DNA from 2 places in the Tolypothrix campylonemoides VB511288_2 genome. Region 1 is predicted to be linked to the other one. Evidence: predicted binding sites of a transcription regulator. Region 1 holds the regulator's gene; the other holds the start of a gene.

What was found. Region 1 encodes HrcA, which represses chaperone genes, less so after heat shock. Its sites were predicted from a motif close to TTAGCACTCNNGANTCNNGAGTGCTAA; they were not measured.
Region 2: a site for HrcA is predicted at 5,534-5,560, ahead of groL (chaperonin GroEL). Genes of this name have one in related genera too.

Annotation. Positions count from the first base shown of each region.
Region 1 covers NZ_JBFPMW010000005.1:479,350-486,341, reverse strand. The annotation lists gene cysE (serine O-acetyltransferase) at 1-425, opposite strand, end outside; gene AB0756_RS18520 (hypothetical protein) at 552-1,046, opposite strand; gene AB0756_RS18515 (DUF3352 domain-containing protein) at 1,233-2,966, opposite strand; gene AB0756_RS18510 (rhodanese-like domain-containing protein) at 3,226-3,585, shown strand; gene hrcA (heat-inducible transcriptional repressor HrcA) at 4,012-5,100, shown strand; gene AB0756_RS18500 (hypothetical protein) at 5,171-5,848, shown strand; gene AB0756_RS18495 (hypothetical protein) at 5,857-6,540, shown strand; gene crtW (beta-carotene ketolase CrtW) at 6,663-6,992, opposite strand, start outside.
Region 2 covers NZ_JBFPMW010000005.1:192,887-199,878, reverse strand. The annotation lists gene AB0756_RS17355 (ATP-binding protein) at 1-859, shown strand, start outside; gene AB0756_RS17350 (hypothetical protein) at 865-1,566, shown strand; gene AB0756_RS17345 (ComEC/Rec2 family competence protein) at 1,550-2,569, shown strand; gene trxA (thioredoxin) at 2,842-3,159, opposite strand; gene fabG (3-oxoacyl-[acyl-carrier-protein] reductase) at 3,305-4,066, shown strand; gene AB0756_RS17330 (MraY family glycosyltransferase) at 4,194-5,273, opposite strand; gene groL (chaperonin GroEL) at 5,593-6,992, shown strand, end outside.

The DNA.
Region 1 (6,992 bases):
ACATTGTTACCAATCTGGATATTGCCGAGCACTTTTGCACCTGCTCCAACGACAACATTTTCACCCACAGTAGGATGGCGCTTACCACATTCTTTGCCCGTACCACCAAGGGTAACACCTTGGTAAATTAGGGTATAGTCTCCAATAATTGCTGTTTCTCCAATAACCACGCCCATTCCATGGTCAATAAAAACTCCTTGTCCGATTGTTGCACCGGGGTGAATTTCTATTCCAGTTAAAAACCGAGCTAGGTGGGAAATGAGACGGGGAATAAAGGGAATACCAATGCCATACAACCAATGAGCAAGGCGATGAAATAACAGCGCTTGCAACCCAGGGTAGCAAAACAACACTTCTAACCAGTTGCGAGCCGCTGGATCTCGGTCAAATATAATGCGGAAGTCAGTCAAAAGAGTAGATAACACGCTTATAAAACTCTCGTTTTGCCAAACAAGTTACACTCTATCTTAACGTTAATTGCTAACTGCTAATTGCTAATTGCTAATTGTTTGCCAGTCTGACTTCAGCCATTGACCATTAGCCATTAGCCATTAGCCTTGCTCCTGTACCGTAAGAGTATAATTCCGCCTTTCTCCCGGTTTAAATGTGCCTACCCACACGCGATATGTACCCGCTTTCCAAGTGCTATCTATGATGCTAGCGTCTTTATTTCTACCAGTATCATCGCCACACCGAACTATGCTGTTATCTGGTCCTTGAATGACCAATGTTGTATCATTACCACCTGTGTCAACTTGTATCTTGAGGCGAGAAAAATCTTTTTCCAGAATTAGGATGTGGTCTGGCTTGGGATCTCCATAGCCAATACAGACATTTCTGTTGCGATCGCGATTGCTAATAGCCGACAAGGAGTACGATCCACCTGTATAACCTGCTATTGTTCCTTTCGTTGATTCAAACCCAGGTGATAGCGCTAGCTTACCAAAGTTTGCTGTATCTGCAAACACGGGTGTAGAAGCAAGTGCGGTAAATGTAGCTAGGAGCCAGGCGCTTTTTATCGTAGATAGGGGGCGATTGCGTTTCATGATACCCCTCCCTTGTGTCTGAGTATAGTTTTTTTCTATACTCAAACTATCAGGAAAAATATTGAAATTTTCTGATCTTGTGGCACCTTTGATTGTGGCACAGGAAATAATAAAGCGGGGTAATGGGGATTTGAGCAATAGGTAAGAAACAATACCCATTCTCCATTCCCAGTTACCCATTAACAACTAACTATTAAATTGAAAAAACACACCACCTTTAAGCAAATCTGTATCGCTACCGTAACTGCTCACTGTTAGCGATCGCAAATTTTGAAAAAAGGATTTGCCAACGACTTCCACAAGTTTAAGAAAGGGGAGTTGACTTTCGATAATTGGCTGACTCTTTGTCCAATCGACATAAACATAGCCCTGATTGGGTTTTGGTAGAGCAGCAATACTATTTTGGAAATCACTCTTGTTTACCAAAGAATCTTCTTTGGCTGTAAGCGCTGCATCCATTGCCTCAATGGAAGAGGTGATAATCTCGTAATTACCTACATCTGCGTATGCTCCCAAAACCTTTGCTTGAATTGTATAGACCTGTCGGTCTTTTGCAAGTGCAGATTGACTGGAAGTAGCGGCTAACTCTGTCCAAGCAGATATTTTTTGTTCCCCTATCTTGAGGGAATTCAATGAAAGCCCCCCTGATGAAGCAATTTCATTTAAATGAGCAATGGCTGCTGGTGTCTCTTCTGATTTTTCTGCTACAAAAATCCAATCGGGATTGATTTGGTCTTCACGGGGTAACAAACCTATGGCATACTCTCCCCGTACCCAATCAAAAACATCATCTTTCCAATTGATATTCCAGTGCTTTTGAACTTCAGCTAGAGGTTGCAGCAAACCAGAGAAGACATCTTCCTTGGAACCAGATATAACTGCGATCGCTTGTTGCCAAAGTAGGGCTAAATTACTGTTATCCAAATTACTTAAATTGGAAGAAGCAACTGACAAACCCGCAGAAGCTGGAATATACTGCAATGCACCAACTGGTTGTGCGATTTCTGTAGTGGGTGAAAGCAAATTTTTTTCTTTTGCCAGTAAAGCGGTTTCCGCTATTAATCCTTTGCGATTCGTGACTAAAGAGACAATTTGACTGTTGTAAGGTGCGGTTTCACTTTCCAAGCCCTGCCATTTTGCCACGGTGGGGAGATTCAGGAAAGCAACTGCAAGTGCGTCCTTGGGTAAAGCTTTTATTGCTTGCTGGTATTTACTGGAACTCATCAAATTCAAGTCTGGGGCTTGAACGTTATTAATGGCATCGCGCAAAACTTTTGGATCGTTAGCAAATAATACAAAATTATCGCCTACCACTGCACCAGCAAGAGCATTTTGAATTTGAGATTTTGGATTTTTGGTTTTAGATTGGCGATTGGGAACTGAAAAATATCCACCTAGTTTCTCTTCTGCGGGTGTTTCCTGTGGAATCTCATAAATCAACTTTACACCCTTGTACTGTTCAACAGTTAAGTTTGCCCCAGCGAGCGATCGCTTGGAAAACAATAATTCTACAAATTCACGGCTTTTTTCTGGTTCTTTGGTAGCTAGTGCCATAAGATACCCAGGATTACTGCCATTTTCCGGTTCCCGATCCAAGTCCAAGGTAGTTACAGCCAGTGTGATTTCCTGACCCAACCACGGCTGAATATCTTTTTGGTAATCAATATCCGTATTTGCCAATAAGCTTGTTTTTAGCTTGGCGATTTCTCCATCTCGTTCCGAATTTGGCAAGCGTTCCGGATTTGTCAGCAACGACACCATCACTGGCGCTTGCTGGGAAACAAAGATAGCAGCATTTGGCTGTCCGGAAGGGATAGCGAGGTTGGATGGGGCTTTGGCGCTGTTACAAGCAGCGGTACCAAGGAGAAGCAGCATGAGGAGACAAGCAGTTATGGCTTTGAAAAATAAGCGTTGTGTCATATTTGTTACATAGACTGTTAGAGGCGCACAAACAAATATATAGCTGCTGGACGATCGGCAGCGTCACTACTAGGATTTAGTTTAAATCGTTAACGCTCATTGCCCGCGTGCTTTAAGCATAAGTACTACGCCTTGGTAATCTTTTGGAATTGGCAGGTCGTTGGGGAGGGAAGAAGTTGGGGATCTGTCGATCGCTCAATAACAAAAAAACAGCCGATTTTCTGTCAACATAAAAATACACGCATTATCGTAAAACTTCATGACAGGCAAACCTTTTGAGCAAGAGTTCACCCAAGTGAGCGTTGAGGAACTGGGTCAACGTTTATCTTCACAAGAGCCAGACCTTCAGCTTGTGGATGTACGCGAACCACAAGAAGTGGCGATCGCTAGCATAGATGGCTTTGTCAATCTACCTTTGAGTCAATTTGCTAATTGGGGGGAGCAAATTCAAACTCTCTTGAATCCTCATGCTGAAACTTGGGTACTCTGTCACCATGGCGTCCGTTCTGCCCAAATGTGCCAGTGGTTAATGACACAAGGGTTTACAAATGTTAAGAACATTGCAGGTGGAATTGACGCCTACTCTTATTTAGTCGATCCTTCCATCCCTCAGTACTAATTCCGGGCGATAAAGTTTTTTTTACAACTCCTTACCATGGCAATTCTGACTAGCTTTTGCTATCTTTAACACAGTAAATTCAGCTTCTAATCTTTGTAGAACAAGTCTCTCTCTTGCTCAACCACTCTCTATTTATTCTGGGTTGGGTAAAAATTAGTAACTTAAAATACAGCGTCTTTTAGAAGCTTATGAAATGATGCATGGTAGATGCAAGTTTTCTAACTCGAGCGATTCAAGCTTTTTAATCCAACTCACTTTGTGTTAATGAACACTTTATTAGGGGCTATACTGGAATTTTACTCTACCTATTTCAAAATAAATACATACTTTGATACCTTGCTTTACCAATATTAATCCTTTGTGGGCTTGTCTCCATTAACTTTTTCAAACTTTACTTAAAATTCTGCTTTAGTAACCCATTCCCTTATGCAAGTTCAGTTAACCAATCGGCAACAACATATACTTTGGGCAACCATACGTCATTACATTGCTACAGCAGAACCTGTTGGTTCCAAAGCTCTTGTTGAGGAATATAACCTCGGTGTGAGTTCGGCAACTATTCGCAATGTGATGGGCGCGTTAGAAAAATCAGGGTTCTTGTACCAACCCCATACCTCTGCAGGAAGAGTTCCTTCCGATTCAGGTTATCGAATTTATGTCGATCGGCTAATTACACCTTCTGAAACTTTAGGTAAGGAAGTAGAGGTTGTACTCCAACAAAATCTGAAATGGGAAGAGTGGAGTTGGGAAGCAATTCTGCAAGGAGCTGCACAAATCCTTTCTACCTTAAGTGGTTGCATTACTCTCATCACCATGCCACAAACTGGTGCTGCTGTTATCAGGCATCTGCAACTGGTGCAAATTGAAGCAGGACGAGTCATGCTGATTGTCGTCACAGATGGATATGAAACCCATTCAGCAGTTTTGGACTTACCTCCCGAACAAGACAACGTACAAACCGATGCGGAAGCCATCGACCATAAATTACAAATAGTATCTAATTTCTTAAACAGCCATCTGCGGGGGCGCAGTTTGGTGGAACTTGGCAATCTCGATTGGAGCGAACTGGATCGAGAATTCCAAAGTTACAGCAACTTTTTGAAAAAATCATTGGCAGAACTTAGCCGTCGCACTCTTAAACCATCTGCAACACAAATAATGGTTCGCGGTATTGCTGAAGTTTTACGTCAACCAGAATTCTCGGAATTACAGCAAGTGCAAACGCTTATCCACCTGCTGGAAGAAGAACAAGACCAACTTTGGCAGTTAATATTTGAACAACCAGAAGCTGAGGAAGTGGGTAAGCCACGAGTCACTGTTCGTATTGGTTCTGAAAATCCTTTGGAACCCATCCGTACTTGCTCGTTGATATCCTCTACATACCGTCGAGGTTTAGTACCTGTGGGCAGTGTAGGTGTTTTGGGACCAACGCGCTTGGATTATGAAAGTGCGATCGCGGTCGTGTCTGCTGCTGCTGATTACCTGTCAGACGCTTTCAGTTTGTTCAACTCTTAAGAAGGTTATTGGTTAGTTGTTAATGGAAAAACTACTAACGACTAACTACTAACTAGTAATAAGTTAAATTATGCTGAGAAAAATTGCCTTTGGGATTTTGTGGTTGAGCGTGATTCTCTACGCTTCTTTCTTCGCCCCTCCGAACCAACCCGATACGTTTGAGTTGATTAAAAATCTTTGTATTGGTCAGTGGCAAGGAATCAATCCTTTGGTAATATCGCTCTTTTATATTATGGGCGTCTGGCCTTTGATTTACAGCGCGGTTATGTTTGCTGATGGTAGAGGGCAAAGACTTCCTGCTTGGCTGTTTGCCACAGCTTCTTTTGGGGTTGGAGCTTTTGCTTTATTGCCTTATTTATCGCTACGGGAGCCCAATCCAAAATTTCCTGGCAAGAAGAATCTTTTTTTGGCAATACTAGATTCTCGCTGGACTGGTATTGCTCTAACTGCTGCCACTGTTGTACTAGTTGCTAGCGGTATTGGGGCTGGTGATTGGGGAGATTTTGCACATCAGTGGCAAACCAGCCGCTTTATCCATGTCATGAGCCTTGATTTTTGCTTGCTTTGTCTGGTGTTTCCAGCGTTACTTCGAGATGATATGTTCCGTCGGGGGCTAGATAATCCTCAGATCTTCTGGTTAGTTGCATTGATACCTCTGTTTGGACCTTTAATCTACTTATGTATACGTCCGCCTTTACCTGAGTTGGACGCAGAGGTTAGAAGTCAGGAGTTAGGGATTGGAAGTTAGGGAAAAGCATGAATAGAAAAATAGCTCTTTGGTCATTGTGGGCTGGATTTATTGCCTACATTTTATTTTTGTCACCTCCGTTACATCTAGACGAAACACTCGCTCTCTTGAAAAACATATTTACCTTAAATTTGTTGGCAATTAATCCAGTTGTACTCTCAATTTTTGCGCTAGTTGGTATTTTGTTGCTAATTTATAGTGGTGTTTTGTTCTTTGATGGCAGAATGCAATCGATTCCTTTTTGGCCTTTTGCTTTAGCTGGTGTTGGTGCGGGTATTCTTGGTCTTTTACCTTATCTAGCCTTTCGGGAACCCAATCAAGAATTTGCAGGACGAAAGGACTCTTTTTTGAATTTTCTAGATTCTCGCTTGTTCGGTCTTATTCTCACTTTCAGCACTCTGTCCATACTGGGTTATGGTTTGTTTTTTGGTGATTGGGTAGATTTTTGGCAGCAGTTTCACAGCGATCGCTTTATCAACGGTATGAGTTTGGCAGTGTGTCTTTTTTGTCTTTTATTTCCCACAGTGCTTGGTGATGATATGGCAAGGCGAAGATTTCACAATCCTGAATTGTTTTGGGCTGTAGCGCTTGTGCCCCTACTTGGTCCCCTTGCGTATCTTTGCCTGCGCCCTGCAATACTGGAAAATAATATTGCTCAGTATCGGCAAACAACATTAGTTCGTAATTCTTGAAAGGAATTTAAACAAAATAATTGCGACTTATATCGTTTTATGAAATGAAAAGACTCCTATAGGTTAATGGTGTAAAGACGCGCTATAATAGCACGTCTTTACACTATTTCTACTTATCGCGGTTAAGGTGAAACTGTCTCAGTCTTTGATTTATAAACTTTTGGCAATTGCCACCACGCTGCATGAGGATATTCATGGTGTTCGTTATGATAGCCAAAATGATAGCAAGTCAGAAATGACAACCAAACGGGAAGTGAGATTGTTTGAGCGCGATGGGGTTCTGAATAACCTTCTTCTGGTTCTTGATGGGGTAAGAAAGTCCCAAAATAAAATAGCTGTATGGAACTTAAGATGGCAGGTAGTGCCCAAAAGTAAGTCAAATTATCTTTGGGTATGTGAAGGAAGTAATGAGAAAGGTTATAGAGACTTGTTAAGACAATAATTTGCTGCCA
Region 2 (6,992 bases), 290 kb from region 1:
TCCTCGTGATATTACAGAAGCTAAAGCAAAAATTGAAGAAGTTATTGAAGCAAAAGTTCCTCAAGAATCTCGCCCTATAGTCCTAAAAGCTGTTGAGCAATATGAAGTTATAACAGAACGTGAAACCAAGATATTACGTGAAGACCTTCAGCTTTATCGCAGTCTTGCTACAGCAGGAACAACTGCAGCAGTTTTCGCTCATGAATCTGGCAAACCAGTGACTTTAATTGAAAAAATAGCTAAGAGAATAGAAAAAAAGGGTAAAGAAATTTTGGGAGAAAAATATCAAACTTACTTAGGAGATCCGGTTGAGATTCTTTATAAAGTAAGTCAATCATTACTACGCTTTTCTAATTTTCCACTGCATCTGTTGAAACGAGAAAAACGCCGTGCAGGTGTTGTCTATATTCACAATGTAATTGACGATATGATTGCACTTTTTGAACCTTTTTTTGATGAAGGCAAAATTGAAATTATCAAAGAGACAATTAATACAAATCCTTGTATTTATGGAAGCACTGCTTTGTTAGAAGCAATTATTACAAATCTTTTAACAAACGCTATAAATGCTTTTAACGTTACGGGTGGACGTATAGAAGGACGAAAAATAGTTATTAGAACTGAAATTGAAGGCAGTCATTTAAAAATTAAAGTTTTGGATAATGGTTCGGGAATTCATAACATAAAATTAGACGAAATTTGGCTGCCTGGTAAAACAACTAGAGAAGGTGGTACAGGTTTGGGATTGACAATTGTTAGAGATTCTGTAACCGATCTGGGAGGAATGGTACAAGCAATTCCAAAAGGTGAATTAGGTGGAGCAGAATTTATTGTAGAATTAACACTTGTTGGAGAGTAAATTTTATGATTGTAACACAAGCTTTACATGAAAAAATAATAGCTATAGTTGATGATGACACCACACAGGCTAAAGCAACAGTATGGGAAATAGAGGACGCAGGTTATAAACCATTTTTATTAGATAATGGAAATTTTCACAATGTCAATGACTTGGTATCTCTTATTAGAGAAAATGCTCAAGGTGCCGTGTGCGATCACCGATTGAGTAATTCGGGATTTGCTAATTTTTATGGAGCAGAATTAGTTGCGGCTTTATATGACATAAAATTTCCATCAATATTGATAACACAATACACAGAGATGGATACATCTTTTTCGATTAGAAAATGGAGACATAAAATCCCAGTACTACTTAGTCGAAAAGAAGCCAATGCTTCAAGGATTGCTAAGGGAATAGAAGATTGTACCTCAGAACTTTCTGGGAAAGTACCAAGTACCAGAAAACCTCGTAGAACGATAGTTAGGATTGCTAATATTGATGAAGAATCTAATGAACCTGTTGTAGATGCATTTGTTCCTAGTTGGAATCCCTATACGGCTGTTCGTTTTCCAGCTTCTCTGATTCCAGAGAATATTAGAGTTGCATTAAAACCAGATATGCGTTTATTTGCTTATGTAAACACAGGAGCAGAAAAACCTGATGATCTGTATTTTGAAAAATTTGAATTAGCACCTGAACCAGATGAAGATGATGGACTCACCTGAACTAATTATTTTAGATGTTGGACATGGAAATTGTGCGTTAATCAGAGATGCAAATGATGTAATTGTTATTGACTGTCCCCCAGGGGGTACGTTGGTAGAAACTCTTGAGCATCTATCTATTACAGAAATTTTACATATCCTCATTTCCCATTCTGATGCAGATCATATTGGAGGGATAATTGACTTACTCTCAAATAAAGATATCAAAGTTCACAACGTACATATAAACCCTGATGCAATTAAGAACAGTGCAATTTGGAAGGATGTACGTTATTCTTTACAAGATGCTCGCAAACGAGGAACTAAAGTTTCATCAGAATTAACAACAACAAAAACGGGGATTTTGAACATTGGTTCAGTCAATATAGAAGTCCTTGCACCCACACCTGAATTAAATTTAAGTGGTGCTGGAGGAACTGATTTACAAGGACGGCGATTAACTTCTAACTCAATATCAGCCGTTATCGGCATAGTTCACGATTCTCACAGAGTGGCCATACTAGCAGCGGATATTGATAGTGTAGGATTTGACAATTTGATTCAAGATCAAAAGACTTTGAGCGCTGACATCCTTGTTTTTCCTCATCATGGTGGAAGACCAGGACGTGGAAATGCTAAAAAATTTGCCGAGCAAATTTGTACTTTTATCAAACCAAAGTTCATCATATTCTCCATCGATCGCAATCGTTTTAATAATCCCCGTATAGAAATAGTAGAAGGTATTATTTCTTCAGTTCCAAATGTTCATATTTTATGCACTCAACTATCTCAACAATGTGCGGCTAGTCTTCCTAGTTCAAAGCCCACACATTTAAATAAACTTCCTGCTAGAGGGCTTAGCGGTAATAGCTGTTGTGGAGGAACTGTTACTATTAAAATAGATGGTCGCAGGACAACTTATGCTGAGATGACTTTACATAAAGAATTTATTGTTAATCAAGTAACTAGCCCAATATGTCGCAAGTTGTCATCTATAGTTAAACAGGATAATACAACTATTTAATTAAAATATCCGTATGTGAAAGCTCCGAAAATGATTATGGTTTCGAGCTTTTTTATTTAAAGCTGTTGAAATTGCTGAAAAAATTGAGACGGCTCCCTTGTCGTTAGAAGATTACCTATGGGCTTAGGGTGGGCAATGCCCACCCTACAAGAAATTTTGCAATCAACATGGAAAAACAGGAGGTGATTGAGTACAATTTGTGACACCTTTCTTCACCCCCCATTTTATTTAAACTTAACAAGTAGTACGCGTCATCCAAGTGGATGAAGTCGTTAAATTAACGTATTCAAATGTTGTATCAATTGTGGTGCTTGTACGACACCTTCAATCCGATCCACGGGCTGACCTTGTTTAAACACCATCAGTGTTGGTAAAGCTTCAATCCGATACTCTGTTGCCAGCTGGGGATATTTTTCAGTATCAATTTTGACAACTCTAATCCGCCCTTGGAGTTGGGCGTTGACTTGCTCTAGAATCGGGCTCATCATGTGACAAGGACCGCACCAGTCAGCGTAAAAATCCACTAAGACAGGAACATCAGAGCCAGATAGCATCTCTTCAAAGCTGTTGAATTGCTTTTTGGTAGTCATGTAATACCCACCAATTTTTTATAGTTTGATTTTTCAATGGTAATCTCTGCTAGCAGTTATCCGCCGAGTCTCAACGATTGTTTTTATTCTTGCACTCAGATAGCCCTATTATGTATAGCGCGACAACAATGAAAGGGAATACTCAATGGACTTATTGCCGGAGAATTTGCAAAATTTACGCGGACAAGTCGCTGTTGTGACTGGTGCTTCACGAGGAATTGGACGTGCGATCGCACTCGAATTGGCAAAACTGGGCGCGAACGTAGTCGTCAACTACGCCAGTTCCAGCAGTGCGGCTGACGAAGTTGTCAAGACAATTACCGATGCTGGAGGTCAGGCGATCGCATTACAAGCAGACGCAAGCAAAGCCGACCAAGTAGAAGCCTTAGTCAACACGGTCATGGAGAAACTCAGCCGAGTTGACATTTTAGTCAACAATGCAGGTATAACTCGCGACACGTTACTTTTACGCATGAAGCCAGAAGATTGGCAAGCCGTCATCGATCTCAACCTCACGGGAGTTTTTCTCTGTACTCGTGCTGTCAGTAAAATTATGCTCAAGCAACGTTCGGGGCGAATCATTAACATTACCTCCGTTGCAGGGCAAATGGGCAATCCCGGACAAGCCAATTACAGTGCAGCAAAAGCAGGAGTTATTGGCTTTACCAAAACAGTCGCTAAAGAATTTGCTTCTCGCGGTATCACCGTCAACGCAGTTGCTCCGGGCTTTATATCCACTGACATGACAAGCGACCTAAAATCTGAAGAAATTCTAAAATTTATTCCCTTAAGCCGTTACGGTCAACCAGAAGAAGTTGCGGGGATGGTACGCTTTTTAGCTGCCGATCCAGCAGCAGCATATATTACCGGACAAGTCTTTAACGTCGATGGCGGAATGGTAATGTAAAAAAAATTATGAATTATGAATTATGAATGCTGAATGATAAGTATACAATTCATATTTCATAAATTATGAATGCTGAATGATAAGTATAAAATTCATAATTCATAATTCATACTTCATAATTCATACTTCAAGCCGTTCGTATTCTTTGCAAAACCACGAAGCCCAAGAGAGAGACTATGCCAACGGTAGTGGCAAGCATCTGTAGTAAACTCATATTTTGCAATCTCATCGCCAACAAATTGCAAATCAAAGCAATTGTCCAAAGAGTAAGCGCTGCATGACGTTGAGATAGACCCCATGCAAGCAAGCGGTGATGTAGGTGGTCTTTACCAGGAGTGCTAAGAGGATTTTTACCTGCCATCAAGCGTCTGATAAACACTTGAGTCGTGTCTAGCACTGGTAGGAGTAGAAATAAAACTGGAGCTACTAAAGAGACAGCTGTGGGGGCTTGTAAGTTCCCTAAAATACCAGTAGCTGCTAGTACGTAACCGAAAAAGTATGCTCCAGCATCACCCATAATAATTCGTGAGGGGTGGAAATTATGACGTAAAAAACCTAGTGCTGCACCTCCGAGTGCTGCCAAAACTAATGTTGCTGCAGCACGGTTGGGAACTTGGGCGGAAACAGCGAGTAGACTCATGGCAGAGATAAAACTGACTCCTCCTGCCAAACCATCCATGCCGTCCATCAAGTTAATGGCATTGGTGATTCCTACCACCCACAGTACTGTTAGTAATATCGATAGTATATAGTCAAATGGAGTGCCAAAGGAAACATTCATGGTGATCCGATTGGCAACCAATAACAGAGCTGTCAGTATTTGAATTAATAAGCGAAAAAGAGGAGGTAAACCGAACTGGTCGTCGATAAAACCCACAAGTACTAAGATCGAACCACCTAGTAAAATAGTGAGTACCTGAGCCAGCACTCTTTCAAGTTCAATAGGTCGTAAGAGACTCGCGAGTACCACCGCAGCAATCACGCCCGCATAAATAGCCAAACCCCCTGCATTGGGTAGAGGTTCGCGGTTAAGTCGTCGTGCATTTGGTTGGTCAGCCCATCCAACTTTCAAGGCAAACTTACGAACTGAGGGAATCATGCGCCAAGTGACTGCATAAGCTAAGAGAAATGTAAAAACTACTGCCAACCAGCCGGAACCACTGGGGTCAGCAATACCTAGGTAACGAAGGGCGTTGTATATATTCATGTTTTGCCATTGAGTTTGCCTGCTTGTCTTTAAGCTTCAGTTTTACCTTGTCCTCGTTGTCAATTGCTACTTTCTTATATCATTGGGGATTGGGGCTTGAGGATGGGAAATTTTGGATGCGTGGATGCGTGGATTGGGGTTGGTTGTCTCCCTTGTCCTCCTTGTCTCCCTTGTCCCCTTGTCCCAATCCCCAATCTCCACCCAAGCACCTACATATTAATCAATTTTTTCCCAACAATCCGCAGTCTTTGCCGGAAAAATTAGCACTCTTGTCTTCTGAGTGCTAAATTGTAAAACAGGACGTGCTAGAGAACTAAACATGGCGAAAATTGTTTCATTCAATGAGGACTCTCGGCGGGCGTTAGAACGAGGAATCAACGCTCTAGCTGATGCCGTGAAAATTACTTTGGGACCAAAGGGTCGTAACGTTCTGTTAGAGAAAAAATTCGGTGCGCCTCAAATTGTTAATGATGGTATCACCGTTGCTAAAGAAATTGAACTGGAAGACCCCCTGGAAAACACGGGTGCAAGACTTGTCCAGGAAGCAGCATCAAAAACAAAAGATGTTGCTGGAGATGGGACTACCACTGCAACTGTATTGGCGCAGGCGATAGTCAAGGAAGGTTTGAAGAACGTTGCTGCGGGTAGTAATCCTATTGCCCTAAAGCGGGGAATCGACAAAACTGTCGATATTTTGGTACAAGAAATTGCCGCCGTGGCAAAACCAGTGGAAGGGGCTGCGATCGCACAAGTGGCTTCAGTTTCGGCTGGTAACGACGATGAAGTCGGTAGCATGCTAGCTGAGGCGATGGAAAAAGTCACCAAAGATGGTGTAATCACTGTAGAAGAATCTAAGTCTCTGACAACTGAACTAGAAGTTGTTGAAGGGATGCAGATAGACAGAGGTTACATATCTCCCTACTTCATCACTAACAACGAGCGGATGACAGTAGAATTTGAAAATGCCCGCATCCTCATTACTGATAAAAAAATCAGCACAATTCAGGATTTAGTTCCTGTTTTGGAAAAAGTGGCTCGTTTGGGTCAACCTTTGTTGGTGATTGCTGAAGATGTAGAAGGGGAAGCTTTAGCAACTTTGGTGGTCAACAAAGCACGAGGAGTGCTGACTGTTTGCGCTATCAAAGCTCCTGGGTTTGGCGATCGCCGTAAAGCCATGTTACAAGATATTGCCATTCTCACCAACGGACAGTTGATTTCCGAAGAAATCGGTTTAAGCTTAGACGCTGCTTCTTTGGAAATGCTGGGAACTGCTCGTAGAATCACAATTGATAAAGAAAACACAACTATCGTTGCTGCGGGTGACAACACCAAAGCAGACGTACAAAAGAGAATTGGTCAAATTCGCAAACAACTCGAAGACACCGATTCAGAATACGATAAAGAAAAATTGCAAGAGCGCATCGCCAAACTTGCTGGTGGTGTTGCGGTTATTAAAGTAGGTGCAGCAACAGAAACCGAACTCAAAGACCGCAAACTCAGAATTGAAGACGCTCTTAACGCTACCAAAGCGGCTGTAGAAGAAGGTATAGTTCCCGGTGGTGGAACAACCCTCATTCACCTGTCCAAGAAAGTAGCAGAGTTTAAAGAAAGCCTCAGTGGCGAAGAAAAGATTGCGGCTGATATTGTAGCGCGATCGCTCGAAGCACCCCTGCGCCAAATTGCAGACAACGCAGGCGTTGAAGGCTCCGTTGTTGTTGA